3 regions of the Gordonia sp. JH63 genome follow, and region 1 is predicted to be linked to each of the others. Evidence: predicted binding sites of a transcription regulator. Region 1 holds the regulator's gene; each other region holds the start of a gene.
The links. The regulator LexA, encoded in region 1, represses DNA repair genes until DNA is damaged. The targets are predictions, from matches to a motif close to CGAACANNTGTTCG.

Region 2: GR168_RS11160 (DUF222 domain-containing protein) is a predicted target of LexA. The motif match lies at 4,201-4,214, and genes of this name have one in related genera.
Region 3: GR168_RS01545 (HNH endonuclease signature motif containing protein) is a predicted target of LexA. The motif match lies at 7,667-7,680, and genes of this name have one in related genera.

The regions. Positions count from the first base shown of each region.
Region 1 covers NZ_CP047235.1:2,310,097-2,320,868, forward strand. The annotation lists gene hflX (GTPase HflX) at 1-568, shown strand, start outside; gene GR168_RS10465 (HPr family phosphocarrier protein) at 609-869, opposite strand; gene GR168_RS10470 (fructose-specific PTS transporter subunit EIIC) at 968-3,106, opposite strand; gene GR168_RS10475 (1-phosphofructokinase family hexose kinase) at 3,223-4,188, opposite strand; gene GR168_RS10480 (DeoR/GlpR family DNA-binding transcription regulator) at 4,185-4,955, opposite strand; gene GR168_RS10485 (putative PEP-binding protein) at 5,105-6,814, shown strand; gene lexA (transcriptional repressor LexA) at 6,792-7,496, opposite strand; gene GR168_RS10495 (LysM peptidoglycan-binding domain-containing protein) at 7,721-8,260, shown strand; gene nrdR (transcriptional regulator NrdR) at 8,360-8,860, shown strand; gene hrpA (ATP-dependent RNA helicase HrpA) at 8,834-10,772, opposite strand, start outside.
Region 2 covers NZ_CP047235.1:2,460,918-2,471,689, reverse strand. The annotation lists gene GR168_RS11170 (hypothetical protein) at 1-2,466, opposite strand, end outside; gene GR168_RS11165 (hypothetical protein) at 2,466-2,774, opposite strand; gene GR168_RS11160 (DUF222 domain-containing protein) at 2,870-4,129, opposite strand; gene GR168_RS11155 (metalloregulator ArsR/SmtB family transcription factor) at 4,320-4,655, shown strand; gene GR168_RS11150 (SRPBCC domain-containing protein) at 4,652-5,128, shown strand; gene GR168_RS11145 (transcription antitermination factor NusB) at 5,136-6,509, opposite strand; gene fmt (methionyl-tRNA formyltransferase) at 6,506-7,465, opposite strand; gene GR168_RS11135 (primosomal protein N') at 7,466-9,430, opposite strand; gene metK (methionine adenosyltransferase) at 9,495-10,706, opposite strand.
Region 3 covers NZ_CP047235.1:348,623-359,394, forward strand. The annotation lists gene GR168_RS01530 (DNA starvation/stationary phase protection protein) at 1-404, opposite strand, end outside; gene GR168_RS01535 (arabinosyltransferase domain-containing protein) at 570-3,881, opposite strand; gene GR168_RS01540 (arabinosyltransferase domain-containing protein) at 3,874-7,254, opposite strand; gene GR168_RS01545 (HNH endonuclease signature motif containing protein) at 7,711-9,417, shown strand; gene GR168_RS01550 (arabinosyltransferase domain-containing protein) at 9,473-10,772, opposite strand, start outside.

The DNA.
Region 1 (10,772 bases):
TCCCACCACCAGGCGGGCGACGCTCGACGACGGCCGCGCGGTCGTCTTCACCGATACGGTCGGGTTCGTCCGGCATCTGCCGACCCAGCTCGTCGAGGCGTTCCGCTCGACGCTCGAGGAGGTCGTCGACGCCGATCTGCTGCTGCACGTCGTGGACGGTGCGGACGCCTTCCCGATGGAACAGATCTCGGCCGTCCGTCAGGTCATCAACGAGATCGTCACCGAAGAGGGCGTCACCGCGCCGCCGGAGTTGTTGGTCATCAACAAGATCGACGCCATCGACGGCAACCGCCTCACCGAGTTGCGTGGCGCGCTCGGTCCGGATGCGGTGTTCATCTCCGCCCGAACCGGTGAGGGACTGCCCGAACTCTTCGGGCGGGTGCGCGAGTTCGTCGGTCGCGAGGACGTCGAGATGACCATCGAGGTGCCGTTCGACCGGGGTGATGTCGTGTCTCGCGTCCACAGCGAGGGCGAGGTCATCTCGTCGGAGCACACCGAGACCGGTACCACGATGAAGGTCCGCGTCCCGGCCGCTTTCGCGGGCGAGATCGCGGACCTCCGGATCTGAGCGCTTCGCCGGCGGTACGGACCCAGTCGGCTGGACCGACCTAGTCGGCGTCGAGATCCTTCTCGACGAGACCGACGATGGTGTCGAGCGCGGCCTGGTCGTCGGCCGTCACGACCACGCGGGTGCCCTTCTCGGCCCCGAGCGTCATGATCATCAGCGCCGATCCCGCGTCCACCGGGTCACCGCCCTCGAGGCCCAGCGTCACCGGGCTGCCGGTCTCGGCGACCGCCTCGGCGATGATCGTGGCGGGGCGGGCGTGCAGTCCGACTGCGGAGCCGACGGTGGCGGTGGTGCTGGGCATGGGAACTCCTTCGAGTGTTGTCGTGTGTTCTGCGGTGGTTATCGGGCGATTCGGTGCCGGGGAGCGCCCCGGATGTCAGGTGGTCGTGTGATCGGGTGTCAGACGGCGACCGCCTCGAGTTCGTCGAAGGCGACGGCGTCGCGACTGCGGTGCACCTGCTTGGCCGCGACCACCAGGACGGCGGACAGCACCGTACCGGCGACCAGCGCGACGAGGAACAGGACCCAGTTGTTCATGGCGAAGAAGACGAAGATGCCGCCGTGCGGGGCGCGCAGTTCGACACCGAAGGCCATGATCAGCGCACCGCTCAGGGCACCACCGGCCATCATCGACGGGATGACCCGGAAGGGGTCGACCGCGGCGAACGGGATGGCACCTTCGGAGATGAACGACGCGCCGAGGAGCCATGCGGCCTTGCCGTTCTCGCGCTCCGGTTCGGTGAACAGGCCCGGTCGGACGACAGTGGCGAGAGCCAGGGCGAGCGGGGGCACCATGCCGGCACACATGACCGCCGCCATGATCTGGAACTGCGCGGGTCCGGCAGTCGCCGCGTCGGCGATCCCGGCGGTGGCGAACAGGTACGCGCTCTTGTTGACCGGTCCGCCGAGGTCGAAGCACATCATCAGGCCGAGCACGATGCCGAGGGCGATGGCCGATCCGCCGGACATGCTCTCGAGGCCGCTGTTCATCTGCTCGGTCAGCCAGGCGAGCGGTTTGCCGAGGACCATGTAGAGCAGTCCGCCGACGATCATGCTGCCGAACAGCGGGATGACCACGACCGGCATGAGACCACGAGCCCACTGGGGCACCGGGGTCCGCGCGATCCACAGGCACACCACGCCGGCGATGAGACCGCCGATCAGTGCGCCGATGAAGCTGGCGCCCACGGCGAGCGAGACGATGCCGGCGACGAAACCGGGTGCGATACCGGGGCGGTCGGCGATCGCGAAGGAGATGTAGCCCGCGAGGACCGGTACCGCCAGGCCCATCACGCCCGAGCCGATCGCGAAGCTCACCGCGCCCAGGTACTGCAACAACCCGCCCGCCGGCAGATCCCAGAGGCTGTTGTTCAGGGCGATGAACGCGCCGTCGCTGAGGGTGCCGCCGTCGTCGAGGTTCGTGTTGGCGACCTCGTAGCCGGCGAGCAGGAAGCCGAGCGCGATGAGCAGTCCGCCCGCCGCGACGAACGGGATCATGTAGCTCACACCGGTCATGAGTGCCTGGCGTGTACGGCCGGCGAGACCGATGCCCGACTTCGACGAGTCGGCCGCGTCCGCGTCCGCGCCGTCGCCGGTGACGCGCGCCGCGTTCGGGTCGCGCCCCGCCGCGACCGCCTCGGCGATCATGGCGTCGGGCTCGTTGATGGCGCGCTTCACCCCGGATGCGATGACGGGTTTGCCGCGGAACCGGTTGCGGTCCTTGACCCCGACGTCGGTGGCGAAGATGACGGCGTCGGCCGACGCGATCACATCCGGATCGAAGGCCGTGGTCGCCGAGGACCCCTGGGTCTCCACCGCGAACTCGACGCCGGCCCGCTCGGCGGCGTACTTCAGGGCGTCGGCCGCCATGTAGGTGTGGGCGATGCCGGTCGGGCATGCGGTGATCGCGACGATGCGCGGCGTGGCCGGTCCCGGGTCCGGGGTCCGGTCCGAGTCCGGGCGGGCCGGCGCACCTTCGGGTTCCGTGGTCGACGTCGCTGGTGCTGCCGCGGCGGCCGGGGCAGTGGTCGACGGGGCAGGGGTCGACGGGGTGGCGGTCGGCGCGGTGGCGGGGGCCGGGGGTGCGGGGTCGATGGCCTCGTTGACCAATTCGATGACCCGCTCCTCGTTCTCGGCCGCGCGGAGCGAGGCCACGAAGTCGGGCCGGACGAGTGAGCGGGCCAGCGAGCTGAGGAGCTTCATGTGCGCACTGGCACCCCCCTCGGGCGCGGCGATGAGGAAGACCAGGTCGGCCGGCCCGTCCGGTGCGCCGAAGTCGACCTTGCGGGACAGCCGCGCCATGGCGAGACTGGCCGCGGTCACCGACGCGGTACGGGCGTGCGGGATGGCGATGCCGCCGGGAAGTCCGGTGGCGGACTTGGCTTCTCGGTCCAGTGCGGCCCGCGCGAGGTCGGCGGGATCGGTGGTCCGGCCGGCCGCGGCGAGGGCGTCGGCGAGCGTGGTGATGACGGCGGCGGGATCGCCGCCGGCGTCGACGTCGAGACTCACCGTCTGCGCGGTGATGATCTGCTCGGTCATGGGATGTCCTTCGGTGGAAAGAGTGGGGTCGGTGCTGGGTGGGTCGATGGTGGATGGAGTCGGTGCTGGATGGGTGCGGTGTTGGATGGATGTGGAGACTCGCCGGGACGGTGCCGTCAGGTCATGCGCGCGGCTCCCGACAGTTCGGTCACCCGCACGCCGGGGAGGTCGAGGTGGTCGGGCGTGGGGGCCTGGGTGCCGGCGAGCGATGCGGCCGCCGCGCCGTACGCCACGGCCGACCGGAGGCAGTCGGCGGGCGCGGCCCCGGTGCTCTGCGCGATGAGGTAGCCGGCCAGTGACGAGTCGCCGGCGCCGACGGTGCTGCGCGGGACGATCGGCGGCGGGGTCGCCGACCACACGCCGGATGCGGTGACCAACACGGCCCCGACGGCGCCGAGGGTGGCGAGGACGTTGCCCCCGATCTGTTCGGCGATGGTCGCAGCGGCGTCGATGACCGGTCCGAGATCGTTGCGCGCGAGTGCTTCTCGGAGCTGTCCGGGGTCGGCGCCGGTCAGTTCGGCGAGCTCGTCCTCGTTGGGCTTGATCAGGTCGACGCGACCGGTGACGCTGGCACGGAGGGGAGCGCCCGAGGTGTCCACCGCGACCCGGCAGCCGGCGAGGACGAGGTCGTCGGCGATCGAGCGGTACCAGTCGTCGGGGACGCCGGGAGGCAGCGACCCGCAGAGGGTGACCCACTGCGCGGAGCCGGCGTGCTCACGGATCAGCCCGACGAGCGCCTCGCGGTCCGGGCCCGTCAAGGTGACGCCCGGTGCGTTGATCTTGGTGGTCGTCCCGTCGGATTCGGCGATGGTGATGTTGGACCGGACCTCGCCGTCGACCGGCACGGCGTCGTAGGGGAGTGCGAGGTCGTCGAGTGCGGCCCGCAGCGGGTCGCCCGGCCGCGCCGGGAGCAGTGCGCGGGTGGCCAGGCCCGCGGCCGCGACGACCCGGGCCACGTTGACGCCCTTGCCGCCCGGCTCGGTGCGGACCACGCCGGCGCGCTGCACCTCGCCGCGGGCGAGCGGTGCGCCGAGTTCGAGGGTGCGGTCGAGACTCGGGTTGGCGGTGACGGTGACGATCATGCGATCACGACCTCGACGCCACGCGCGGACAGGGCCGCCGAATAGGCCGGGTCGATCCCGGAGTCGGTGATGAGGACGTCGACGTCGTCGAGTCCGGCGAAGGAGGTGAGGTCCTCGCGGTCCATCTTCGAGCTGTCGGCAAGGACCACGACCCGTTGCGCGGCTGCGACCATCGCCGCCTTGACCGCGGCCTCGTCGGGGTCGGGTGTCGACAACCCGTGGGCCTCGCTCAGGCCGTTCGTCCCGATGAAGGCGGTGGTCACGCGCAGTCGGCGAAGCGCGTCCACGGTGTCGACGCCCACGGTCGCCTGGGTGAGACCGCGTACGCGTCCGCCGAGGGCATGGAGACCGTCGGGATGGGTTCCCGCGAGCAGGCCGGCGATGGGCAGGCTGTTGGTGAACAGGGTGAGCCTCCGATCGGGAGCGGTCGCCTCGGCCGCGCGGTAGGTGGTGGTGCCGGCGTCGAAGAGCACCGAGCCGCCGTCGGGCGGCAGGAACCGGATGGCCGCCCGGCCGATCGCGGTCTTCTGCTCGATCTGGCTCGACTCCCGTTCGTCGATCCCGAGCTCGCCGAGGGTGCGCATGATCTCGGCGCGCACGGCGCCGCCGTGGACCCGCTGGAGATGTCCGGCGCGTTCCAGTACCGCGAGATCGCGTCGGACGGTCTCGCTGGTGACGTCGAATTTCTCGGCGAGCGCGGCCACGGATGCCCGCCCCGCGAGTCGCACCTCGTCGACGATCGCCTGTTGTCTCTCCTCGGCGTACACACCGCTCCGATCTCCGGTTTCGACCAACCCGCTTGTTGAGGCGTGTGGGATTGGATGTTGTAGTAATTGTGTTTACGCCTGTTTGTGTTGACAAGTCAAGCACTTTTTGTAACGGTGGTCACATCGGTAGTCGAGTGAGAGGCAAGACGATGGCGCAGATCCTGACGGGAACCCCGGTGGTCGGCGGGTTGGCCCACGGTCCCGCGCTGTGGCCGGGCGAGCGACCCGACCACTCGCCGGAGAAGCTCGGCGTCGGTGTGGAGATCGCCGAGGAACGGCGCGCCGACGAGGTCACGCGCTTCGCCACCGCGGCCGGCGCCGTCGCCGCGCGGCTGCGCACGCGCGCGTCGCAGAACACCGGGGTGACGGCCGAGGTGCTCGCCGCGACGGCGGGCCTGGCCGAGGACCGCGGCTGGATCGGTGCCGCGACCGCGCTCATCGGCAAGGGCGCCCCCGCCGAGGCCGCTGCCGTCGCGGCCACCGAACAGTTCGCGGCGGTGTTCACCAAGCTCGGCGGACTGATGGCCGAGCGGGTCACCGATCTCAACGACGTGCGCGACCGGGTCCTCGCCGAACTGCTCGGCCTACCCGAACCTGGTGTGCCCACTCCGGAGGTGCCGTCGGTCCTGCTCGCCGACGACCTCGCGCCCGCCGACACCGCGGGCCTCGACCCCACGAGCACCATCGCCCTCGTCACCCGCCTCGGCGGACCGACCAGCCACACCGCGATCATCGCGCGCCAGCTGGGGATCCCGTGCGTGGTGGCGGTGGCCGACCTGGACGAGATCGAGCCCGGCACAACCGTTCTCGTCGACGGCAGCACCGGGCGGATCGAGGTGGAGCCCGATGCGGAGGCGGCCCGGGCTCGCGTCGACGAGGATCGGCGGCATGCCGCACTCGTCGCCGGCTGGACCGGTCCGGGGCAGACCGCCGACGGGGTGGCCGTGGCGGTGCTCGCCAACGTCGCCGACGGATCGTCGGCACGCGCCGCGGCCGGGTACCCCGTCGAGGGCGTCGGGCTCTTCCGCACCGAACTCGCGTTCCTCGAGCGTGCCGACGAACCGTCGGTGGACGAGCAGGCCGCGATCTACCGGGAGGTGCTCGATGCGTTCGACGGGCAGAAGGTGGTCATCCGCACCCTCGACGCCGGGTCCGACAAACCGCTCCGGTTCGTGACCCATCCCGACGAATCGAACCCAGCGCTCGGCGTGCGGGGCGATCGGATCGCGCTGGCGCACCCCGAGATCCGCGCGCATCAGCTCGACGCGATCGCGCAGGCCGCGTCGGGGTCGGCCGTCGCGCCGTGGGTCATGGCGCCGATGATCGCCTCGCCGGCGGAGGCGCGCACCTTCGCCGCCGAGGTCCGCGGCCGTGGTCTGGTCGCCGGGGTGATGATCGAGGTGCCCGCGGCGGCGATCCTGGCCGAAGCCGTCCTCGCCGAGGTGGACTTCGTATCCATCGGCACCAACGATCTGACCCAGTACACGATGGCGGCCGACCGGATGTCGGCCGATCTCGCCGGACTGACCGACCCGTGGCAACCGGCCGTGTTGAGCCTCATCGCGGGTGTCGCGGCAGCGGGTGCACGTCAGGGAAAGCCGGTCGGGGTGTGCGGCGAGGCCGCCGCCGATCCGAACCTCGCCTGCGTGCTCGTCGGTCTCGGGGTCACCTCGCTGTCCAGCGCGCCGGCTGCTGCCGCGGCCGTGGGGGCCCGGCTCGGCGAGGTGTCCGCACCGGACTGCCGGGCCGCCGCCGAGGCTGCCCTGGCCACCTCGGACCCCGCCGCGGCGCGCGAGGCTGCCGCGGCGGTGCTCGACGGTTCGGTCGGTGGAGAGGTCAGACTCGCCGCATCACGGTGACGACCTTGCCGAGGATGACGGCATCGTTGCCCGGGATCGGATCGAACAGTTCGTTGTGCGGCATGAGCCAGACGTTGGGGCCCTGACGCTTGAAGGTCTTCACGGTGGCCTCGCCGTCGATCATGGCCGCGACGATGTCGCCGTTGTCGGCGACGTTCTGCTGCCGGACCACGACCCAGTCGCCGTCGCAGATCGCGGCGTCGATCATCGACTCGCCGACGACGCGCAACAGGAAGAGAGATCCCTCGCCGACCAGCTCACGGGGCAGCGGGAAGACGTCCTCGACGGCCTCCTCGGCCAGGATCGGACCGCCGGCCGCGATTCGGCCGAGAACCGGCACGAAGGTCGGCTCGGGCAGCTGACCGGCCGACGGGGTGTCCGGCGACGGGGTGTCACTCGGGGCGATGTTGACCGCACGGGGACGGTTCGCGTCGCGCTTGAGCAGCCCCTTGCGTTCCAGCGTCCGCAACTGATGGGCCACCGACGACGTCGAGGCCAGGCCGACCTCGTCGCCGATCTCCCGGATGCTCGGCGGATAACCGCGCTCGCGCACCGAGCGGCGGATCACCTCCAGGACCCCGGCCTGTCGCGGGGTGAGTGAGGCCTCGGCGGCGGCGGCGTCGAACGGGGCCTCGTCGTCGGCGCCCCGCGCTCGGCCGCGCCTATCGCCGGTGTCACTCATGTTCGGTTCCTCTCGTCTTCGGAACGTGCTGGTAGATGGCTTGCGCCGGGTCCGAGCCTAGCGGAGTGCGACCGGCACCTCAAACATTTGTTCGATGTGTCGCGAGACTTTGTCGGGACGTCGTGCTACAAATTCGAACATCAGTGCATCGAACATCTGATCGATGTTCGAACACCGACCGCCACACCCCGCACGATCCAGACACCAGAACACCGGAGGGCACCATGCGCACCGCCACTCTCGTCGCTCCCGTCCGCACCGACCGTCCCGACGCTGTCCGGCCCCCCACCGACCGCGCCGATCGGGTCCGGACGCGCGCCCCGCTGTCCGACGGCGGCCGCCCGATAGACAACCGGCCGGCCGGCACCCGACCGCGGGGTGCGTCGCCGGTGACCCCGCGGGTGGGCGGTACCCACTGTGGTTCTTCGGTCGGGGTGCGCGGGCGTGGCCCGGTCGGACCCGACGCGGCGGTGTTCCGTCGCCGCCGCCGCACCGCGGTCGCGCTCCTCGCCGGCGTCGGGCTGGCGTTCGTCGTGTGGGTGTTCGGTGTCGTGGGCCAGAACTACTCGGACTCGCTGACCCCGTCCGCCGTGAGTGCCGAGGTCGTCCACGTGCGCTCGGGGGACTCGCTCAGCTCGATCGCCGGCCGGGTGGCACCCGAGATGCCGCGCGAGGTCGTGATCGACGAGATCGTCGCGATGAACGATCTGGGGTCGAGCGCGCTGCAGGTGGGCCAGCCCCTGCTCACCCCCCGGTACCGCTGAGGCCGGGCGGTATCCTCGATGTCACAGGGGCCGGCCGACAAGCGGCGGGGCGCACGCTTCGGGTGCGTTCCAGCGTCCCGCGACCTGCGTGAGGACACGATGCGCTGCCCCTTCTGCAAGAACGACGACACCAAGGTCATCGACTCGCGTGTCGCAGATGAAGGGCAGGCCATCCGCCGCCGTCGCTCCTGTGTGGAGTGCGGTCGCCGGTTCTCGACCGTGGAGAGCGCCGTGCTCGCGGTGGTCAAACGCAACGGCGTGACCGAACCATTCAGCCGGGAGAAGGTCATGCGCGGCGTGCGGCGAGCCTGTCAGGGCCGCCACGTCGCCGAGGACGCGCTCGCGCAACTCGCCCAGCAGGTCGAGGACACGGTGCGCGCCAGTGGATCGGCCGAGATCCCCAGCAACGAGGTCGGACTCGCCATCCTGGGTCCGCTCCGCGATCTCGACGAGGTGGCGTATCTGCGCTTCGCCTCGGTGTACCGGTCGTTCGACTCGGTGGAGGACTTCCAGCGCGAGATCGACGACCTGAAGGCGGCATCGGGATCCGGGAGCGCGCTCGCCGAACCCGTGTCAGCCGAGTCGGTCCAGAGCTCGTAGGACCCGTTTCTCCGACACCGGGAACGCGGTGCCGAGACGCTGGGCGAACAGCCCCACGCGCAACTCCTCGACGAGCCACTGCGCTTCGTCGTCGACCACCGCCCGCCGGTGCTCGGGTACCTGTTCGATGCGCTGGGCCCACCGTTCGACGACGCGATCGACGGCGGCCACCCCGGCCTGGTCGCGTGCTGCGGACGCGGGTAGTGCCTCCAGACGTGCTTGCGCGCCGTCGAGATAGCGCGGCAGATTCTCCAGGTGGCGTCGCGCGGTGGCCGCCACGAATCCGTCGAACACGAGGTGGGCGACCTGTTCGGCGACGTCGTCGGCAGCCAGCGAACCGGCGTGCCGGTCGATCGCCGCCCGCAGCGGGGACATCCGTTCGAGGGCTGCGACGGCCAGCGAGAAGTAGTCCGGTGCGGCCGCGGCGACCCGTGGCCGGATCCGTTCGAGCAGCGCCGAGAAGGACTGTGGTGAGCGAACCGCGGCGAGCTCTGCGTCGTCGATGTCGGCGACCGTGTCCCGAATGGCCCGTCGGGTGCAGTCGGCGAGCAGTGCCTCGGTGGTCGAGTACGGGCTCTGGCTCAGGGCGAGTCGTTCGACCGGACTCAGCGAGCCGGCGATCCGCTTGTGCAGCGGAGGTATCGCGAGGTCGAGGAGGGCGACGATCCCGCGTCGCAGGAGGCGGTCTCGTGTCTCCGGGCTAGCCGCATCGACGACGACGACGCCCCGCGCGTGGCCCTTCGCGTCGGAGACCACGTCGATCGTCGGGTACCGGGTCAGCCGCTGCCCCGCGACATCGACCGTGGTCTGCTCGGCGAGCGAACCGATCCCGTCGGCGGTCCAGGTCCGATACAGGGTGCGCGACACCGTCTTCGGCGCCGCGGGCGTTCCGGTCTGCTGAAGTTCGGGCAACGAGTCGGCGCGGGAGACGATCCGTCCGGAGTCGTCGGCCACCGCGAAATGCATGCGCAGGTGCGGCGGTACCCGGTCGGTGTCGAAATCGGCTGCGGTCACCCGCATCCCGGTGATCGCCGAGAGCTCGCGCGCCAGCCCGGTGGCCAGCGGCTCTTTGCGCGGGGTGAGCCGGCCGAGCGCGAGTTCGGCGAACCGCTGCGCGGGTGACATGCTCTTGCGCAACTGTTTCGGTAGCGACTTGACCAGTGCGGTGGCCAGTTCGGCGCGCATGCCCGGGACCGACCAGTCGAAGCCGGCCGGTCGGACGTGGGGGAGCAGTGCCTGCGGGATCACGACGGTGACGCCGTCGTCGGGTGCGCCCGGTTCGAACCGGTAGCGCAGTTCGAGTCGGGTGTCGCCCTGCTGCCAGGCGCCGGGATAGTCCGTCGGCGCGACGTCGGTGCCTCCCGTGACGTCCTCGGGGCGCAGATCCAGCAGATCCGGTTCGACCCGGCGGGTCTTCTTCCACCAGGTGTCGAAGTGCCGGGCGGAGGTGACCTCGGCCGGTAGCCGCTGGTCGTAGAACTCGAAGAGCTGGTCCTCGGTGATCACCAGACCCCGGGTGCGCGTGCGGTTCTCGACGTCCGAGGCGGCCTCGAGAAGCTTGCGATTGCGGTCGAAGAAGGCGTGCTGCGTCCGCCAATCGCCCTCGACGAGAGCGTGCCGGATGAACAGCTCCCGCGAGACCACCGGGTCGATGGGGCCGTAGTCGACGCGCCGGCGGGCGACGAGCGGGACCCCGTACAGGGTCACGCGTTCGTAGGCCATCGCCGCTCCGCGTTTCGCCGACCAGTGCGGCTCGCTGTGGGTGCGCTTCACCAGATCCCCGGCGAGTTTCTCGGCCCACAGCGGATCGATCCCGGCGACGGTGTGGGCGAACAGGCGCGACGTCTCGAGGACCTCGGCCGCCATGATGAAGGCGGGCGGCTTCTTGGCGAGCGGAGAGGCGGGGAAGATC
Region 2 (10,772 bases), 150 kb from region 1:
GTCGGTGAAGAAATAGCTGCCGCGGGCTCCGACAAGCTCCTGAACAACCGCTTTGAGAGCGATTCCGTCCCAGCCTGGCGGTAGGCCGTCCTTTGCAACTGAGTCCAGAAAATCCTGATCATAGGCTTGAGATCCATAGATGGACCGGAACGAATCCGTCTCGAGAAACTCCGGATGACTGGATATGTAGCCCTCGAGCATCTCTCGGTACACCAGGTCCAGGTCTGTGTTCTTGTACAAGCTAGCGCGCAAAGAAGCGAATTCAGTCGCTGAACCAACATCCTCAGGATTCGGCGGTAAGCCGGTGACATCGAGCTTGAGCGAGGGAGCCGCTATGTCAATCGCACCCTTGATAGCCGGGCTCAAGCCGGGAATACCTGTTGCGAGCGACTTCACGGAATCGAACGCGGCGCCGTGCAGGGCGTAGTCGCGCGCCGCGTCATAACGCCGGTCGGCAGTATCTTCGTCTAGCATCGCGTTCATACCGGCGGTCATTCCACCGTGTAGTCGAGCCACCTTTTCCCCGAGATCAGTCCGCTCTGGGTCGCTACCGAACACCTGTTCAAGCACATTGGCTTGCCAGAGCGCGCTTGTGTTCATCACGCGCCCGGCTTCCGGGTCCGAGGTGAGGATTTGGAACAACGACTTGAACTGATTCGCCTCGCCGAGGGCGGTTACACCGCGAGTGTCGAACAGCGTCGGGTCCACCTCGGCCAGTTCGGCCAGATACGGACTGACTGCTCGCGCAAGCGTTCTCGTCAGTTCGGGGTTGACCTCACCCAATGAAGCGGACCCGCCGTTCATGTCTTCGAAGTCACTCTTGTTCTCGGCGATGATCCTTGCCAGCTCGCTCGCGATCTGACCGGATCTGACGCCGTCGGCCATGCGCTCGGCAGACACACCATCTGGGGTGCTGGCGACCTCGGGCATCCAATTGAACAACCGGTTGATCCCGTCGTGTTCACGTCCTGCCTTGTCTGCCCAGTCGAACTGGAATAGCTCTTTCATTGCCAGCGATGGGTCGTAGGGCTTCTCGCCCCCATCAAGACTGTGAACTGCCGGCATCGACGAGTGCGAGCCGCCTGTGGCCCCCACCACCGCATCGTGGACGGCAATGTGGTCGGACCCAGCGACTCCCAGCATTCTGTCGAGCAGCCTCTCGACGGACGGGTGCGAGATGGTTTCGTTCCGGTCGGTGACGTAACGCTCGTTTACGTCCCCGCCGGCAATCTCGCTCGCACGAGCAATGATCGCCCTGTCGACGTCGCTCCCCAGCTGAACAGATTGCGACCCGTACGAGGCGAGACCAGAGTCCTCTGAGCGGTGTTCCAGGACATCTATGAGGTCGTTGAAGTCGTCAACAGAATCGAGCCGTGTGACATCGATCATCCGGCTTCCGTCTACGCCATACGGATCGTTGGAGATGCTCGCCTTCGTAGCTGCCGGACCACTCAGAAGGTCCCGTATCGGCGCTGGGAGTTGGTTCAATCCTCCTGTGACGACTGGCGTATTCGTTCCCAAGACTTCGGCGATCGAATTCGAATCGGCCTGTCTGGTCCGCAGGTTCGGGTTCCCCAACAGATAGACGCCGTCGCCGAGGCCTCGTTTGAGGTTCTCTCGCTCTGCGCCGTTGTATCTGTCGCCGAACGACTTCAGCGCATCAAGAGACAGCGGCTGCCCCTCGGGTCCGCCACCCCAACTCGGTGTGTAGATCGCTTTCAGGTAATCGAACTGCTCCTTAGAGATCTCCGCGAAGTCCCCGCGGGCCAACGCGACCCGCTGTTCCGCGGTCAGGCTGGTCGCACGGAAGAACCGATCTCTCTGCTCCTTCGTGGCACTACCACTCATGATGGCCTGGACATCGATGCTCGCCTGGCCGGGCGAGTAGCTCGACGCGAGAGGCGCATTACCTTCGGCATCACCAAAGGTTGCCGCGAGAACTCTGGCCCCGTTGCGATCGTCCTCCCCCATCTGATCGGCCAGGGAGTGCAACGAGAGGGTCGCCGTCTTCGCCTCCTCCGCCCGGGCGGCCTGAGCGTCGAGAATCGAGCGCTCCGTCGCGCTTCCGGCCTCCACGCCCGTGAGCTCGGCCGCATAGTCTCGGGTGTCTCGTACCGTCCAATCGTCGCCGACGCTGAACTCGTCCCGTTCCAGTCCGAGCGCTCGGATCAGCGCGGTGGTGCGATCCGGACTGATTGCAGATGACGTATCCCGCAGGACAGTGGCGGCGCGGGTGAGGTCGGACCCCAGTTTGTTGATCTCGGTCCGATCGGAGTCGGTGCGAGTCTCGCAACCGCGTTGGGAGTCCCCCACCCACCCTTTGGAGTCGCCCGCTTTCATCGGCGCCTCGGCCATCCTCTGGGTGAGATCGCTCAGGTCATCCACGGCCGCGTCGAGCGCAGACGCGGCCGCATCCAGAGACATCAGGTCCCAGCCGTTGACGACAGACCGCGATGGTCGCGACATCAGAACTCGCTGATGGCACGGAAGCCGCTGGCCAGGGACTCCTCGGTATCAGCGACGTCACCGGCGGCCTGGTAGCAGGTCTGCGACACCTGGTCCATCCTCGCCGCCGCGCGGCCCAGCAGTGAACGGACGGTGCCGTCTTTGCCGGCGCACGCAGCGCCGATCGCCGACGCCGGCATCGCGGCCGACGCATCGTCGAAGGCGGACTTCCCGGTCCACAGAGCTCGTGTCTCCGATGAGCATCGAGCCAGCGCATCGCCCACGCCGGTGATGACACCCAGCTCCTCGACACCGAACCGCTCAGCCATACAAACCCCCGAGTTTGCACCGACAACGACGTGGCGGACCGCCACGACGAACAACCTAGTACAGCATCACCGGACTATGCGTTCGCCATCCACAATCACGACGCTGCGAGTATCTGGATCAGGCTGGTTTCGACGCCGCTGCGTCCTGGCGGTTGATGCCCCATCGCGGGTGGAGCGACACTGCGGTGTCGTAGCGCGGTCGGGGTGATCACGTCGATGACGCGGACGCCGTCGACCATCTTCACGTCGTAGAACCAACCGGGGGCCTCCTTGGCGCGGTTGTGCAGGACGCAGGTTCCATCAGCGTTTACCGCGCTCGTCGGGCCGTGGCGCCGATGCGGTGTGGCGTGGTCGATCTCGACGATCGGTGCACCGCAGTAGGGAGTCCGACACCGTTGGTCACGCATCCGGATGAAGTGGGCGAGAGCGGTTGGGAAAGCTCGTGCCCGTGACTCCATCGCCACCAGCGCGCCATCGGACGGTCTCGCGTACAACTTCCGCATCGTCGAGGCGGTCTCCCCCTCGGGCGACACCGAATCGGCCACCAGCAGCCGCGCGATCGTCGCCGGGATCGGTCCGTATCCGTGGACGTCGGCGGCCGAATCGTCTAGGCCGAACAAGGACCGGTCGGACAGAACGACATTGAGCGCGATCGGTGTCGGCTCTGCGACAGCGCGTCCGGTGACACGTTCGACCAGGGTGTCGGTCATGACCTGTGCATGATTTCGGTCGTCCTGTCCGACAACTGAGTCGGCGTGCTTCTTCAACGCGGCGTACACCGCGATCCCGTCCGCCATCGGCAGCAGCACCGACAGTTTCGTCATCAGATCCGGCGCGGGTCGCACACTGACGCGGCGGTCCTTCTCGGCCTTCGATTTACGTGCCACCACCGCTTCGGAATCGAGTTCGTACGCATGGCGCTTGGCCGATGCTTCGATCTCGCGGTCGGACACCCCCACCAGAGCTGCGGGATCGGCGCAGATCCGGCGGTCGATCTCCTCACGCGCTTCACGTGTCAGATAAGCGGTTTCGCGTACCAGGATCGTGGCCCGCCACTCGGTGAGCACACCGGAAGTCAGTGCCGCCATCGTATGGGGCATCTCGTGCGCCAGGGCGCGGGCGAATCCGAGGCACTGGCTTCCCTTTCGGGGCGAGACCTTGCGCGCCAGACCGATCTCGGCGGCGAGTCCGCGACCGCGCCGGCGCTCCGGTACGTTCCGTGCTGCTTCGTCGGCTGCGCGCAGCGCGTCGAGATTCGCGGTCTCACGCACCTGGGCCGCCGTGCATGCCGACTTGATCTCCTCGAGCAGAGTGAGCCGATCCACCGACTCCGCCTCCTCGAGACCCACGGGCATTGCCGACAGCCCACCCACGATGGACCGTAGATGCTCGGTAGCCAAGAGGCCAGTTGCGTCTGAAGCGACGTCGTACATACATTCGATGGTACCGGAAAAGCAGCACATGATGGTGCACTTTCCACAAGGCGGACGCCAGATTTGCACTTAGCCATTGAGTTAAGCGATGGGACCTGCAACACTTAGCCACATGGCATACAGTTCGGTCGCACTCGACGAGATCTTCGGCGCGCTCGCCGATCCCACGCGTCGCGCCGTCGTCGAACGCCTGGGGCGTGGGCCGGCCAGCGTCGGCGAGCTCGCCGAACCCTTCCCCATCACCCTGCCGTCGTTCATGAAGCACCTGCGCGTGCTCGAGGACAGCGGGCTCGTCTTGACCAGAAAGGTCGGACGCACACGGATGTGCACCCTCGACAGGCGCCGTATGCGCCGTCTGTCGACGTGGCTCGAACATCAGCGCACCGTGTGGACCGAACGCACCGACCGTCTCGAAGACTTCGTGACCGACACCGAGGAGACACCATGATCGACCCAGAACTCGACCTGACCCTGCACCGGGTGATCGGTGCTCCGCGACAACGCATCTGGGAGGCGTGGACCCAGCCGGAGAAATTCGCCAAATGGTGGACGCCGGCTCCGACGGTCACCCGCGTCGACCGCCTCGAGCCCGAACCGGGCGGTGGGCTCGTGACCCGGATGAGCGACGACGGAACCACTTTCGTACCACACATGGATGCCGTCTTCCTCGTCGTCGATCTCCACGAGCGCCTGGTGTTCACGAATGCCGTCGACAGTTCGTGGCGCCCTGCCGAACCGGCTCCGGTCCCCATGACCGCCGAGATCTCTGTGGCCGAGCACGCAGACGGAACCGAGTACAGCGTCGTCGTGCGCCATCGGAGTCCGTCCGATCGTGACCGCCATGAGGAGCTCGGGTTCTACGACGGCTGGGGTTCGGTCACCGCTGCGCTCGCCACCCTCGTGGAAAGCAGAACGTCCTGACCCGGAACTAGTCCCGCGTCAACGCCGCCAGGAACATGGCGTCGGTGCCGTGGACATGCGGCCAGAGTTGAACGTGGGGTCCGTCGCCCAACAGGTCCGGGCCGAGCTTGCCCACCGTCACCAAGGGGCGGGCATCGAGTTGGCGCACACCGTCCGTCGACGCCAGGACGTCGGCCACCACCGCCGTCGTCTCCGCCGGGTGCGGTGAACACGTCGAATAGACCACGATGCCACCGGGTTTCACCAGGCGCAGCGCTTCGGCGAGGAGCTCCTTCTGCAGGACGACGAGTTCGTCGACGTCGGCAGTGGTCCGGCGCCAGCGGGATTCGGGACGTCGGCGCAGCGAGCCCAGCCCCGAGCACGGGGCGTCGAGCAGGATGCGGTCATAACCGGCGTCGAGCCCACTCGACCGGGCGTCGGCGACATGGATGGTGACCGGGAGGTCGGACACGACCTTGCGGATCAGGCCGGCGCGATGCTCGGACACCTCGATCGCATCGAGTCGGGCACCGTCGATCTCGGCGAGCGAACCGATGAGGGCGGCCTTCCCGCCGGGGCCGGCGCACATGTCGAGCCACCGCCCACCGTCGTCGGCGACCTCGGCCACGGTCACCGCACGGGCGATCAGCTGACTGCCCTCGTCCTGGACACCCGCGTACCCCTCACGGATTGCGGCGACGTCGCCGGGATCGCCACCAGGCAGGTACACGCAGTACGGGGAGTAGTCGCCGACCTCCCCCTCGCTGGTGAGGGCGAGTTCCTCGGCGGTCATGAACCCCGGACGAGCGACGACATGCACAGGCGGCCGCTCGTCGTCGGCGGCGAGTGCCGCCTGCAGCTGTCCCGCCGAACCACCGAGAGCGTCGCGGAACACCTCCGCGATCCAGCGCGGATGTGCGTACTGGAAGGCGAGATAGCCGACGAGATCGTCCGCGGGCGACGGTGCGAGCTCCTCCACCCACATGTCCTCGTCCTTCTGGGAGACCTTGCGCAGCACCGCGTTCACGAAACCCGAAGGCCCCATCCCGTTCTCGGCGCGCACCAGGTCAACCGACGTGGAGACCGCCGCATGTGCGCCGACCCTCGTCCGCAACAGCTGATAGGTGCCGAGCCGCAGGACGTCGAGCACCGTGCCGTCGATGTCGGCGACCGGCCGTTTCGCGGCGGAGGAGATCACCGCGTCGAGTAGACCCTGGGCCCGCGCGGCCCCGTAGGCCAGCTCGGTGGCGAAGGCAGCGTCTCGTCCCTCGATCTTTCTGTCGCGCAGCATCTTCGGCAGGACGAGGTTGGCATACGCGTCGCGTTCGCGCACTGCGCGGAGGGTGTCGCGGGCGGCCACGCGCGCGGGATCGAGGTCCTTCTGCCGGAACTTGCCGCTCATCCCAGGACCGTCCCGTCGGTCAGGCGCGCGCCACGAGCCCAGTCGGCGGCGGGCATGGGCTTCTTCCCCGGCGGCTGTACGGTGCCGAGTTTGACCGGCTGCGAACCGGTTCCGACGAACACCGCCTTCTTCGTGACGGCGAGTGCACCGGGCGCCAGGCCGCCGTCCCGCGCCGCATCGGGCAGACCGGGATCGTCGGCCGACGCGACCGACACCGGCCCGACCTTGATCCGCGCGTCGTCGAGGCTGGTCCACGGTCCGGGTGCTGGTGTGTACGCGCGAACCAGGCGATCGATGATGTGTGCCGGCAGTTCCCAGCGGATCCGCGCGTCCTCGACCTCGACCTTGGGCGCGTGGCTCACCCCCGTGGTCGGCTGCGGTTCGGGGGCGAGTTCACCGGCCTCGAGGCCGTCGAGCGTGGACAGCAACAGTCCCGACCCGGCATCGGCAAGACGCCCGAGTAGATCACCGCTGGTGTCGGTGGGTCGGATGGTCTCGGTGAGCACCCCGAAGACCGGACCGGTGTCGAGACCCTTCTCGAGCCGGAACGTGCTGGCCCCGGTCACCTCGTCGCCGGCGGCGATGGCGGCCTGGACCGGAGCGGCACCCCGCCAGGCGGGCAGCACCGAGAAGTGCAGATTGATCCAACCGTGGGATGGCAGGTCCAGCAGTCCGGGCGGTACGAGCCCGCCGTAGGCCACGACGGCACCGCAGTCGGGAGCCCAGCGCCGGAGCACGTCGTCGACCTCCGGCTCCGACAACCGGCGCGGGGTGATCACCTCGAGCGCACGCTCGTCGGCGAGTTGTCCGACCGGTGACCGCATCACCTTGCGGCCGCGGCCGGACACGGCGTCGGGCCGGGTGATGACCCCGACCACCTCATGCGATGGCGAGTCGATGAGGGCCTGCAACGACGGCACGGCGACCTCGGGGGTCCCGGCGAAAACGATGCGCATTCATCCGATCGTAGGCGGGTCGATCTGCACCCGGATCGGCCCGGTCTGTCGATGTGTGTTGCGGCGCACCTGGCCCGCGACGAGCGCCTCGGCGAGGAGCCGTCCGTGCTTGCGCGGCAACCGCACCAGGATGCGATCCATCTCGTCGTCCGCGGCGGCCTCCCACTCGGCACTGCCGGCCGGTGGGCGGACGCCGGGCGGCAACGGCACCGGGCCGAGAACATCGGCGTCGGAGGGTAACTCGAGGTGCTCGACGAAGTCGGTGATCACCCCGGTCGGCCCGTCGACCGAGGCCATCGTCACCGCCGGGGGGAATCCGAGTTCCACGCGCTGTTGCAACTGGATCGAGGCGAAACCCACCGGGTCCCAACGGATCAGGGCTTGCACGGGTGCGAGCGCCGAATCGGCGACGATCACCACTCGCCCACCGTCACCGTGCGGGGTCACCATCGCGGCGAGCGCCATCCACCGCCGGACCGCGTGCTCTTCGGCACGCAGGTCGGCCCGGTCGAGCTGTGCCCAAGTGTCGACGACGATCGCGGCGCCGTATCCGCCCGGGGCCACCGGTTCCGCGCCGGGCGTCGCGACGACGAGCCGTGCGCCGGGTTCGATCTCGTCGAGGATCGTATTGCCGCCGCTGGTCAGCACCGGCACGCCGGCGAAGGCTCGTCCCAGCTCCTCGGCGGTCCGGCGTGCACCGGTCACCGTCGCGCGCACCGAGGTGTTGCCGCACTCCGGGCACCGGAAGGACCGTTCGGGCCGTCCGCACCAGCGGCAGCTCAGTCGTTGGTCGGCATCGAGCTGCAACGGTCCGTGACAGGCCCGGCACCGCGCGTGTTCGCGGCAGCGGGTGCATGCGAGCGACGGCACGTAACCCCGGCGCGGGACGCTGAAGATCACCGGACGATCGGCGGCGAACGCCGACCGCGCCGCGTCGAACGCGACTTCGGGGATGCGCGCCGACCGGGCCATGGGGTCGCGTGCGATCTGCCGGTCGTCGTCGGAGATCGCCTGGACACGGGGGCTGCGGGTGCGGACCGTCGTGCGGTCGGCGACGAGGTCGTGCGCCCAGCCCGAGACCACCAGCGCCTGCGCCTCGGCGGTCCGGGCGAACCCGCCGAGCAGCAGGCCGCACCGCTCGTGGTGCGACCGCAGCACCGCCACCTCGCGGGGATGCGGGTAGGGCGCCCGTGGGTCGGCCATGCTGTCGTCGCCGTCATCCCACACGACGACCAGGCCCAGGTCCTTGACCGGCGCGAACACCGCGCTTCGGGTACCGATCACCAGCTGCGCGGCACCGCGGCGCACGGCCAGCCATCGGCGGTAGCGCGCGGTGGGTCCGAGTCCGGCGGACAGCGCGACCCCACGGTCGCCGATCAACGGCTCACACTCGGCCCACACCCGATCGAGATCACGCTGATCGGGAACGACGAGGATGCACCCGCGTCCCCCTGCGAGGGTCGCCGCGGCGAGTTCGGCGAGACGGCGCGGCCAGTCCTCCCCCGGTAGGGCCTGCCAGACGGCCCGCGGATGACTGTCGGCCAGGTTCTCCACGTAGGAGTCGGCCAGGGCATACCGATGCCAGTCGGCGAGGCCGGGCGATTCGACGACAGCGGCCGGGTCGGGCGTCGTCTCCTTCTCGGTGCGCGCATGCCGCGGCGGTATGGCCAGGCGCACGACGTCGCCCATCGTGCCCGCGTACCGATCGGCCACCGCACGGCACAGCGTCGCCAGCTGCCGGGTCAGTACCGGCTCGGCGGACACGACCCGGTCGAGCCAGCCCAGCTTGCCGGGATGATCGCTCTTCTCGATGCGCTCGAGGAGGTAGCCGTCGACGAGCCGACCCGAGAATCGCACGCGGACACGAACACCGGGCTGCGCGTCCTCGTCCTGGTCGACGTCGATCAGGTAATCGAAGGGACGGTCGAGGTGAGCGAGCCCCAGAACAGGAAGAACACGGGCCACCGGCAGCTCGGCGGCCGGGACCCGTGCTCCTTTGGGTGTCAGTGAGAGTACTTCCGCAGAGGGTCTACAGACCCGCGGCGGCCCGCAGCTTCTCCGCGCGGTCGGTCCGCTCCCACGGCAGGTCGACGTCGGTGCGACCGAAGTGGCCGTACGCGGCGGTCGGTGCGTAGATCGGGCGCAGCAGGTCGAGGTCGCGGATGATCGCGAGCGGACGCAGGTCGAAGTTCTCGGTGATGACCCGCTCGATGACAGTCGGATCGACGTTCTCGGTGCCGAACGTCTCGACGAACAGGCCGACCGGTGCGGCCTTGCCGATCGCGTAGGCGACCTGGACCTCGATGCGGTTCGCCAGTCCCGCGGCCACGGCGTTCTTGGCCACCCAGCGCATCGCGTAGGCCGCGCTGCGGTCGACCTTCGACGGGTCCTTGCCGGAGAACGCGCCGCCGCCGTGACGGGCCATGCCGCCGTAGGTGTCGACGATGATCTTGCGGCCGGTCAGGCCGGCGTCACCCATCGGGCCGCCGAGGACGAACTTGCCGGTCGGGTTGACCAGCAGACGGTAGTCGGTGGTGTCGAGGGTCGGCAGATCGATCTCGGCGAGCACCGCGTCGACGACCTGCTTCTTGATGTCCGGCGCGAGGAGATTGTCGAGGTCGATGTCGGCGGCATGCTGCGTCGACAGGACCACGGTGTCGAGGCGGACCGGGGTGTCACCGTCGTATTCGATGGTGACCTGCGTCTTGCCGTCGGGGCGCAGGTACGGGAGCGTGCCGTTCTTGCGCACCTCGGTGAGGCGCCGCGACAGGCGGTGGGCCAGCGCGATGGGAACCGGCATGAGTTCCGGGGTCTCGTTTGTGGCGTAGCCGAACATGAGGCCCTGATCGCCGGCACCCTGGCTGTCGATCTCGTCCTCCGAGATGCCGCTGCGGCTCTCGTGCGAGTTGAAGACGCCACCCGCGATGTCCGGGGACTGCGCACCGATGGCGACGTTCACGCCGCACGATGCGCCGTCGAAGCCCTTCGTCGACGAGTCGTACCCGATCTCCAGGACCTTGTCGCGAACGATCTTGGGGATGTCGGCGTAGGCGGTGGTCGTGACCTCGCCGGCGACGTGCACCTGTCCGGTGGTCACGAGGGTCTCGACTGCGACACGCGCCTTCGGATCGTCGGTGAGGATGGCGTCGAGAATCGAGTCGCTGATCGCGTCACAGATCTTGTCGGGGTGTCCCTCGGTGACGGATTCGCTCGTGAACAGGCGTGACGAGGTGGTCATCAGATCCTCTCGAGATCTACGCGCGTCGATGGTCGCCGCGCCGCTGGCGGTGTCGGCCAGTCCGACTGG
Region 3 (10,772 bases), 2.0 Mb from region 1:
TCGGTGATCGGATCGATGTCGCCGATCTTCTTGATTCCGTCGCGGTGCGAGGTGATGAACCCGTCATAGACCAGGTCGAGCGCGCCGAGGTGGGCCTGCGCGGTGTCGCGTCCGATGGAGTAGTCGTTCCACGAGCGGTCGTTCTCGATCGCCTTGGCGGTGCCCTTCGGCGACGCGCCGAGCGTGGCGATGCGTTCGGCGATGGTGTCGGCGTAACCGCGGACGAGCTCGACCTGCGGGTCGATCATCTCGTGCACGCCGATGAAGTTCGCGCCGACGACGTTCCAATGGATGTGCTTGAGGGTGAGGTGCAGGTCGTTCAGCGCGCTGAGGCGCTCCTGCAGAATGCCCACGACCTCGTTGGCGGCTTCGTTGCTGAGTCCAGGTGCGGTGAATGAAGGCATGACTCGAAGCTAGGCCGGTATCGGCGGCGTGACGAGGACAGCCGGCCATGAGTGACGGAACCGAGACAGCACATCACAGTGAGATAACGAAGGCCTCGAGTGTGTTTGCCGCACCGACCGTGGGGAAACGACAAAACCCAGGTCGTCGCGGTGTCAGAGACCAGGTCAATACCCGCTGGAGCGCATCGGCGCGGGGTCGTACAACCCTGAACGACGAGCCGTCCCGAGGTCCAGTTCCGCAGCCGGAGCCGGGATGATCTCGGTGAACTTCTGCAGGCCGCCCCAGTCGCGTCCCCAGTTGTTTCGGAGGTACGTCGGCAGCAGGGTGGGTCGCAGCATCGCCTCGGTGATGCCGAGCGGACCGCCCGCGGTGCCCGACATCCAGGTCTGGCTGTTCTTCCGGGTGGCCTCGGCGTCGGGCATGATCCGCCATTGCGGTACCTCGAGGACGCCGTTGCGTACCTTCATCGGCTGCTGGCACGGGAAGACCATGCCGGGCAGCCAGTCGATGAAGACCGGGTCGGTCTGGCCCACGACGTCGTTGAGGGTGGCCAGGGTGCTGACCCGCGGTGGCGTCACCGCGACCCATTCCGACGGTGCGGCCGCGGTGTCGGCGACCTCGACCCGGACGACATCGGCCCGGGGCGGTGCGTCGGCGAGCGGGAACCGCAGGTTGCGCCAGGTGGGGCTCTCGCCGATGTCGATCGGGAACATCCGGCCGAGCGCGCTTACCCGCCCGTCGGCCTCCACGCGGCCGAACTGCATCGTGACCTTCTGGCCGGCGTGCACGACCCCGATGCCGTCGACCGCCTCGACCGATCCGGCGACTGCCATCGTCAGCAGCGGTGTGTCGTCGGAACGTTCGGGCAGCCGGTACCAGTCCGAGGTCAGCGAGCCGGTACCCGACGGCGAGCCGTAGCTGCCCAAGACGGGGGTCTGGGCGGGGTTCAGGCCGAACGGCAGACGCACCGTCGACCCGTTGACGCCTCGTGCACCCTGACCACCCTCGGTGCCGCCCTGCGCGGACGAGCTGTCGCCGGATTCGTCTGAGCCGGCGCCGGTCTGGGCGCTGTTCTGCGCGCCGGAGGTGGTCGACGACTCCGTGCTCTCGGTGGCGTCGACGGACAGGCGATCGGGTACGCCGTTCGGGGAGAAGCCCGTCGCGACCGGTCCGGCCAGCGCCGCGGCGATGCCGGGGGCGGGCCGACCGTCGACGGCCGCGGGCTGCAGCAGTCCGGCGGTCGGATCGGCCTCGACGAGGACGTCGTTGGCCAGCCCACACGAGTTCCCGGTGAGAGCGCGTGCGTTCGACTTCATCCACGACCACGAATCACGTTGCTCGTAGGCGCCTTTCGCGAACGAAGCGACCATGAACAGCACCATCAGCCCGGAGATGACCGGCAGCGGCGAGAACTTGAGCTTCGAATACCACTTGTCGGCCCCGCGCGTACGGGTCTGTTCGTCGACGAAGTCGTCGCGGAAGTGGAACCACAGGCCGGCAAGTGCGGTGGCGACCGCGGCGGCGAGGATGAACCAGGCGATGTTGATGCCGCCCACCGTCGGCGGGCGATCCCACCACGGGACGCCGTAGCTGCCGACGAACCACCAGCCGTTGGTGCCGGCGAAGGAGATCCCCGTGATCGCGAGCACCGCGGCGGCGAAGAAGCTGCGATTGCGTCGCGACCGCAGCACGGCCGGCGCCATCATGGCGCCCGCCGCGGCGGCGAGGCCCGCGGCGATGCCCGCGTACACACCGAAGTGGTGGGTCCACTTGGTCGGCGTGAAGGCGATGAAGAACATCGTGCCGAGGGTGGCGGCGACCAGTCGCCAGATAGGTGCGCGCGCAATGCCGTTGGGATGCTCCCGCCGAAGTAGGCGGAGCAACACGACGAACAGGCACAGGATCATCGCCAGCACGCCGAAGCGTCGTGCGAGCGTGCCGTCGGCGGTCGGCAGGATCAGGTAGTAGTACCGGATCGGTTCCTGCCACCACTCCAGCGTCGGGCCGACGTCGGAGGCGACCTTGTTACCCGCGATGAGCGGGGCGAGCGGCTGATCGGCGAAGATCTGGAACAGTACCGCGGTGCCGGCCGCCAGGATGGGCGCGAGCATCGGCAGCAGGCCGTCCCGGGACCGGCGCGACACCAGGGTCTTCACGATCGGTCGGATCCCGGCCAGCAGTGCGGCGACCGCCATCAGGCCGCCGGGCGCGAGCGCGAGGGTGAAGGCGGCGGTGACCACCGCGACGGCGTAGGGGAGCAGTCGACGGGTCGCGATCGCGCGTTCCACGCAGCACCAGGTGAGCAGAGCGCCGACGGCCTCGGCCGGTTCCGGACGCAGACCGTTGTTGAACGGCAACCAGATCGCGAGGAAGACGAACGCGGCCGACCACGCCGCCGGCGTGCTGTGCCGCACCGCGCGGCCCAGGCGCGGGATCACCTCTCGGCTGATGAGCCACCAGCCCAGCAAGCCGAGGAGGAAGGCCGGTAGTCGCATGAACGGTGCCGCGACGCTCACGTCCGTCATGGCCGAGATGACCTGGAAGTGCCAGCCGAACGGGTCCTGCGGCACACCGAAGTAGCGGAAGTAGTTGTCGGCGTACCCGGCGTCTCCGGTGATCCGGCCGACGATGAAGTTGTAGCCGTCGTCGGAGGTGTTGGCGCCCGCGAACCACCAGAAGGCGAGAATCGCGAACACCGCGACATCGGGCGGCCGGATCGTGAACCAGCCCGACGGCAGGAAACGCTTGTGGCTGCGGCCGTCCCGGCGGTCGAGGATGCCGAGCGCGATCAGCGAGACGATCGTCATGAGGATGCCGAGCACGATCGCGGTGAGCTTCAGCAGGGTCGGGGTGCTGACGTAGCGGGTGTCGATGGTGGCGCGCAGCGACAACCCGTCACGAGAGACATCGGCGGGCAGATCGCTGTAGACGCCGACGATCTGGGGACGCATCTCGTGGTCGGCCAGCGCAGAGCCGTGCGCGGCGCCGGAGTCCGCGGCGGGTTCGGGCAGGCCCTCGAATCGTCCGCTCACCCCCTCGCCGTCGGCCCGGAAGACGATGCGACAGTTCGGATTCGATTGCGCGGCCGCTCGATCGGTGTTCAGCAGGGCGACGTTGCGGTCGGTGAGGGTCAGTGCGTCGGACGTCGCCCGGACGAAGAGCCCGCGGGCCCCGGCGTCCTGGCCGCCTTCGGGGATCGTCGACAGCAGTACTCCGCCCTGGTCGGGCAGGCGGGTGGCGAGTGAACACGGAACCGACGTCTCCATGTCGATCGGCACGAAGGAGACCAGCGGGGCGGCGACATCGGAGACGTCGCCGCCCTGCGGCCACTGCAGTTCGGCGGTCGACTGGTTCACCGGCAACAGCGGGGTGAGGATCGCCAACAGGAATCCGAGCAGACCGGTGACGGTCGCGACGATCTTCGGGTTGACCGTGGTCGCCAGACGGGACGTACGAGGCGTACGGGACTCACTCATCGGATTGGGGCTCCACCCTGATCGAGCCGGCTCGTGACCAGCCCCATTGCGTCGTCTGTGCCGTGTCGATCCGCGCGTCCGGTGCGTCGGACACGAGCGGGGTCAGCTTCTCCAGTGCGCCCCAGTCGCGCACCCAGTCGTCCTGCAGGTACGTCGAGACCGCCGACGCGGACGTGGTGGCCTCCGAGATCCCCAATAGTCCCCCGTCCACGCCGGCCTGCCACGTCTTGGACTGGGAATTGGTCAGCGGATAGTCACCCAGGATGCGCCACTGTGGGACCTGGGCGACGCCGTGGGACACACCCATCGGCCGCTGGCACGGGAAGTGCGACGCCACCCCGAAGTCGATGAGGGTGGGTGCCGTCGAGCCGACGACCGCCTGCAGCGTCTGCAACCGCGGTGCGCGCGGCGGGGTGATCCCGATGAACTGCTTCTCGCCGAGGTTGTTGTCCTGCAGCGACAATCGCATCACGGTCGCACGCGGCGGGGCGGCCGACATCGGTACGCGCATGTTGCGCCAGGGCATGTTCAAGATCACGGGACCGGGGTCGATGGGCAGGATGTCGGGGCCGACCTGTTCGAAGTTCCCGTCCGCACCCGGGCGGCCGAACTGCACCACCATCTTCTGCCCGAAGTTGCGTACGCCGAAGGTGTCGATGGTCGAGACGGCGCCCGCGGTGCTGAACACGAGCAGCGGCGACGCGGCACGGTCGGCGGGCAGGTCGTACCAGCCGGTCGTGAGCCGGGCCTCGCCCGGATACCCGTAGCTGCCCAGGACCGGCGTGGTGGCGGGGTCGAGCCCGTACGGCAACTTGGCGGTGGAACCGTTCACGGTTTCCGGTCCGCGCCCGCCGGTGGTCCCGGCGCCCAGCCCGCCGGTGATCGCGAACGGGCGGGCCATACTCGCCGACACGTTCATCTGTCCGGGGCGCTGGCTACCCGGCTCGGGCTGGAGGTCGTCGGGAATCCCGTTCGGTGAGAACCCGACCGGGTTCTCACCGCGCAGCGCCTGCGTCGTGGTGGCGCCGTCGGCCGGGGTCAGCATGCCGGCGTTGGGGTCGAGTTCGACGAGGACATCGTCGGCGAGGCCACAGCTGTTGCCGCGCAGCGTTTTCAGGTTCTCGGCGAGTGCGGTCGACGCCGGGTACCGGGTCACCGCGGCTTTGGCGAACAGCAGCAACTCCACGATCACCAGCAGACCGGCGATCACCGCCAGTGGTGAGGACGCGAGAAAGAGTCGTCGGCGATCGGCTCGGGTCTCGCCGGGCCCGGTGTCGGCATGTGCGAGACCGCGATTGGCCACGTAGTCCAGCCGCAGGTGTTGCCAGACCGCGACCGCGGCCGCGAGCACGGCGAGGATGAGGAACAGCGTCGACGCCTGGTAGCCGGCGATGACGGGGGCGCGGTCGAACCAGGAGATGCCGTACTCGTAGAGGAACGGCCACGAGTTGTAACCGGCCATCGCGGCGGCCATCGCGAACAACAGTCCGGAGACGAAGACCGTCAGGTTTCGCGCCGAACGGGCCGCCGACTGGGCCACGGCGACGGTGGCCGCCGCCGCGATCGCCGCCGCCAGCCCGGCGAGCACGCCGAACTGGATGGTCCACTTGGTCGGCGTGAACGCGAACAGGAGGAGGGTGACCCCGACGGCGCCGATGAGACGCCAGACGGGTCCCGGGTCGACTCCGCGAATCCTCGTGCGCCGCAACATGACCGCGACCGTGACGAACAGGCCGGCGAGCAGCAGGAGCAGCGGTACGCGACGGGTGAGGGCGCCGTCGTCGGTCACGACCGAGATGAAGTAGTACCGCAGGAACTCCTGGTGCCAGGAGATGACCGGCCCGACCGAGTAGCGCAGCTTGATCGCTTCGAGGACGGTGACCAGGGTCTGATCGCGGAACACCACTATCAGCACCACCATGCCTGCGGCGGCGATCGGCGCGAGGAGGGCGAGCGTTGCCGCCCAACGGGATCCGTCCATCCGGTTCCGTCGGTCGATGAGGATGTGCAGCAGTGAGCGGGCCGCCACCAGCAGGATGGCCACGCCGACGACGCCGTGCGGGGCGAGCGCCAGGGTGAAGCCCGCGACGAGGGCGGCCAGCGCCGCCGGCAGGAGCCGGCGGGTCGCGATGGCGTATTCCGCTGCCCACCAGGTCAGCAGCGAACCGAGGACGATGATCCCCTCGCTGCGCAAGCCGCTGCAGAACGGCAACCAGAACGCGGTGAACGTCAGGGCGCCCGCCCAGATCGCCCACGAACTGCGCCGTACCGCCGGGCCGAGGCGTGGCAGCAGCACCCGGCTCAGGACGAACCACGAGACGAGGCCGGCGACGAGTTGCGGGATGTGCATCCACAGCACCGACGGCGAGACCGACGACCACGCCGCAAGGAAGCTGTAATACCAGTCGAACGGTGCTTCGGGGATGCCGTAGAAGCGGTAGTAGTTGGCGAGGTAGCCGAAACCGTCGGCGGTACGGCCCATGTTGAGGATGTAACCGTCGTCGGGCGAACCGGCCCCGAGGACGCTCCAAATCAGCAGGATCGCGGTGACGACCAGGTCGCTGGCCCGGGCTTTCAGTAAATGCCACCACGAGCGGGTGCGCGCGCCGATCCGCCGGTGGTACCCGCCGATGCGGTCGAGCAGCCCGAGCGCGACGACGGCGACGAGTACCGACAGCGTGGCGAGCACCATCACGATGATCTTGAGGATCGACGGGGACGACTCGTACCGGTTGTCGATGGCCACCTGCACGCGCAGGCCGTTACCAGCGGCGTCGCGTGCCTGTTCCGGGCTGAGGTTGCTGAAGATGCCGTCGACCTGCGGGCGGCGGTCCGGCGGCAGGGTCGTCGACTCGCCGAGCCCGACGAACTGCGCACCCGGGCCGGTGGGGGCGGAGAAGATGCGCAGTTCCGAGCATCGGCTCAGGTCGGCGCGGGAGGCGGTCGCGGCGAGACTGTTCCGGAAGGTCACGGTGATCGCGGCGTCGGTGGCGGTGACCCACAGCGACGACGACTTCGAGCGTGGTGCATTGGTCGGCATCGTGGCGAGGACCACGCCGTCCGGTGCCGACGCCAGCGTCGCGCACGGAATGCGGGCGTCGAGGGTCTGCGGGGTCTGCGCGATGAGCGGCGCCATCACCGACGACGTGTCGGCGTTCAGATCCTGCCCGGCCGGCCACTCGAAACCGGCATCGACGGCCTTGACCGGCAGCAGCGGGGTGAGGGCACACAGCACGATGCCGGCGATCCCCGCCACGATCGCGATCCACCGGGCGGTGCCCGCGGAGATCCTGGTCCCTTGCCCCGACGATGCCGGCCCCGACGAGGACGGTTCGGCGGAATCCTCAGGCGAGGTCGGGGCTGTCACAGGCACGGTGCCTCATCGTAAGCGACGTCCCCCGGGGTACCTAGGGCCCACCCCGCGGCTCTAAAGGTTGAGGTGCGTGAGCGCCGGTACCCCTGCTCCCTGATCCGAAAGAACGACACAACCATTGCGTCGAGAGCTGAGGAGCGGCCGGAGCTTGCGGAGGGCGCGGCCAACCACTGCTCCCTGAGGAGCGGCCGGAGCTTGCGGAGGGCGCGGCCAACCACTGCTCCCTGAGGAGCGGCCGGAGCTTGCGGAGGGCGCGTCACGAAGGGTCCCACACCGCAAAGACCGCACAGTTCTTGCCCGCAGGCGGAGACTACCAGCAACCACCGACAATCCAAGGTGGCAACTCCGCGCAGCAAAGATTCTGTTGGACAACGTATTTCGAGCTGCCGTTTACCCTTCTTTCGTGTACAGTCGAACGTACATTCGCAGCAACGGTTCTCGGGGGAGGTGACCGTCATGTCCGACACCACACGCGTCGGTGGCGATTCGACAGCGCCGCAACCGCGTGCCGTTGAGTTGGTGGCCGATCTCCACCGCACCCTCGACAAGTTGCAGACCGTGGATCTGTCACCGTGTACCGATGCCGAACTCGCTGAAGTGGCCGCGGAGACCGAACGCGCCATCGCACGTCTGACCGTCGCCGGAGACCGGCAGATCGATCAGGCCGTCGCTCGCGACCTGCCCCGCAAGGCCGGCTGCCGGACCCTCATGCAGTACATGACACATCGGCTACGAGTCTCGAACCCGATGCGCCGCCGTAAGCAGATGGACGCCACCGCCCACCGGACCAGCCTCGGCGGCGAGGTCCTCCCACCCGAATACCCCTGCCTCGCGGAAGCTTTCGCACAAGGCGCGGTCGGCACCGCGCACGTGCAGGCCGCATTGGATGTCCTCGACCGCATCCCGGTCGCCGTCGACCACGACATCAAGGTCGCCGCTGAGCGGCAGATGGCCGAGATCGCCACCGACCACACCCCCGCTGAGATCACCCAACTCGGTGCCCGCCTGCTCGCCCACCTCGACCCCGACGGCACCCTGTCCGACGACACCGACCAGAAACGACGCCGCGGCCTGTGGATCGGTCGGCAACGCGCCGATGGCACCGCCAAGATCTCCGGCACCCTGACACCCGCACTCGCCGCCCGACTCACCATGATGTTCGCCGTGTGGGGCAAACCCGGACTCAATAACCCCGACGACCCCGCCTCACCCCAAGGCCCGGCCGCCACCGCCGACCCCGACGCCCTGACCGCCGCCGCCGACCGCGACGGCCGCACTCTTGCCCAGACGAATCATGATGCGCTCGACGCCGCACTCACTGCGGGCTTCGCCGACGGGACTCTCGGGACGTCGCATCGCGGCCTGCCCGTGCAACTGATCGTCAAAGCCGAACTCTCCGACCTGGTCCGCGAAGCCGGACTCGCGACCACCGCCACCGGCGCCCTGCTGCCGATCCGGGACTTGATCGCGATGGCCGGTGACGTCCAGCCGTGGTTGGCGATCTTCAAAGACGCCACCACTGTGCCGCTGTACTTCGGGCGCGGCAGACGTCTGGCCACCCGCGAACAGCGCCTCGTCTCTTTCGCCCGCCCCGACGGGGAAGTGTGCTCGGCACCCGGGTGTGATCAGCCCGCCACCCAGGTCGACATGCATCACGCCCACAGGGATTGGGCCAAGGGCGGTCTCACCGACATCGACGACCTCGCCCCGGCCTGCCCGCGACATAACCGGATGGTCGGTGACCAGCCCGGGCAGTACACCACCCGCATCGCCCGGTCCGGACCCGACGAAGGCCGCTGCCTGTGGCGGTTGAACGCCGAACCCGGTGCACCGCCCAACCCCGAGCGCCTCAACCGCCGACCCGACATACCCCGGCGGTTCGCAGAACACCTGAACACCGTGCGCAACGAGATCCACGGACCTGCCACCAGGTCCGGCGATGACTCGCGCCCAACCCTTCGTGACGCGCCCTCCGCAAGCTCCGGGCGCTGCTCAGGGAGCAGCGGGCGCCCCGATGCCGTCGGCTACGGCGACCGCGGCCTCCGTCTCGAACTCGCTTATCGCGAACTGGTCCATCCGCGAACACCGCCGGAGCACCTCACCAGCCCACCGCTGACCCCGGTCGAAGCAGAACTCGCACGCATACTCACCGACCACCGGTGACGGCAAAGCAGATCGCCTCGCCGACTACCACCGCGGCGACCGGGCCGCCTAACCGTCAGTGCCGCAACGGCGCGGGACTCCACAGTCCGCTGCGGGTGGCGGTGCCGGTCTCGATCTCGGCGAGCGTGTCGACGTCGCCGTATGGCTCGTAGCGTTCGAGGGCGCCCCAGTCGCGTCCGATGTCGGCCATCAGATAGGTCGGCAGCGCCGTCGCCTGCTGGGAGACCTCGAGCCAGCCGAGCGGACCGCCGCCGAAGCGGTTCTGCCACGCCGACACCGCGGCTGCCAGGTCTGAGCCCGGCTTGATGCGCCACTTCGGGATCTCCGCGACCCCGACGTCGTGGGTGAACGGGCGCTGGCACGGGAACGCCAGGCCCGAAGTCCAGTCGATGTGGGCCGGATCGGTGCTGCCGACCACGTCCTGCAGGGTGTCCATCTGCGGGACCCGCGGCGGGGTGAGCACGATGAACCGGTCCTCGGCGAGGTTGTCGTCGGTCGCGACGATCCGCACGGCGGTGGTGTCGGACGGCAACTCGTCGGTGTTGTAGCGCAGGTTGCGCCACGACGGCCGTGGACCGGGATCGATCAGTTCGGTGTCGCCGGCGGCCTCGAGGTCGGCATCGCCGGTGTCGGGACCGATCGGGTCCGCGGTGTACTCGAGCATCACGTTCGGGTTGTCGTACTCACCGGCCACCGACATCGTGAGCAGCGGGCGGTCCCGCCAATCCGGCGGCAGCGCGTACCACCCGGAGGTGAGGCGGGCCGGGACCTGGTCGAGCTTGGAGTAGCTGCCCATGACCGGCGTCGAGGCGGGATCGAGGAAGAACGGGAGCGCCGCGGTACTGCCGTTGATCCCGGGTTCGGCGATCTCGCCGCCGCCGGTACCGCCGGGGTTGGAGTTGACGATGTCGGGGGACTGCCAGACGTCGCCGGACAGGACACCCAGCGACCCCTCGCTGGCCGTCGACTCGAGTGCTGTCGGCACACCGTTGGGGAAGAATCCCGAGGTGGACGGCACGCTGCCCGGTGCGGGCGGTGGTCCGCCGAGAGGGTTGGGCAGCGTCGGGTCGACCGGGCGGAGCATGTCGCGGTCGGGGTCGGACTCCACCCAGACCTTGTCGGCCATCCCGCACGGGTTGCCGGCGACGGCGGCGAAGTTGGACCGGGGTACCGAGTACGACGAGCTCTGGTGGATGCCGGCGAAGACCGCGGTGACGATCTGGAAGACGACCACCGCCATCGCCAGAAAGGCCAGCGGGGCGGCCGCCATCGAGGCGACCAGTCGTCGGTACCACCGCTGATGCGCGGCGTCGGCGCCGGTGGATTCCTCGACGTGCGGATCGGTCCCGGTGAAC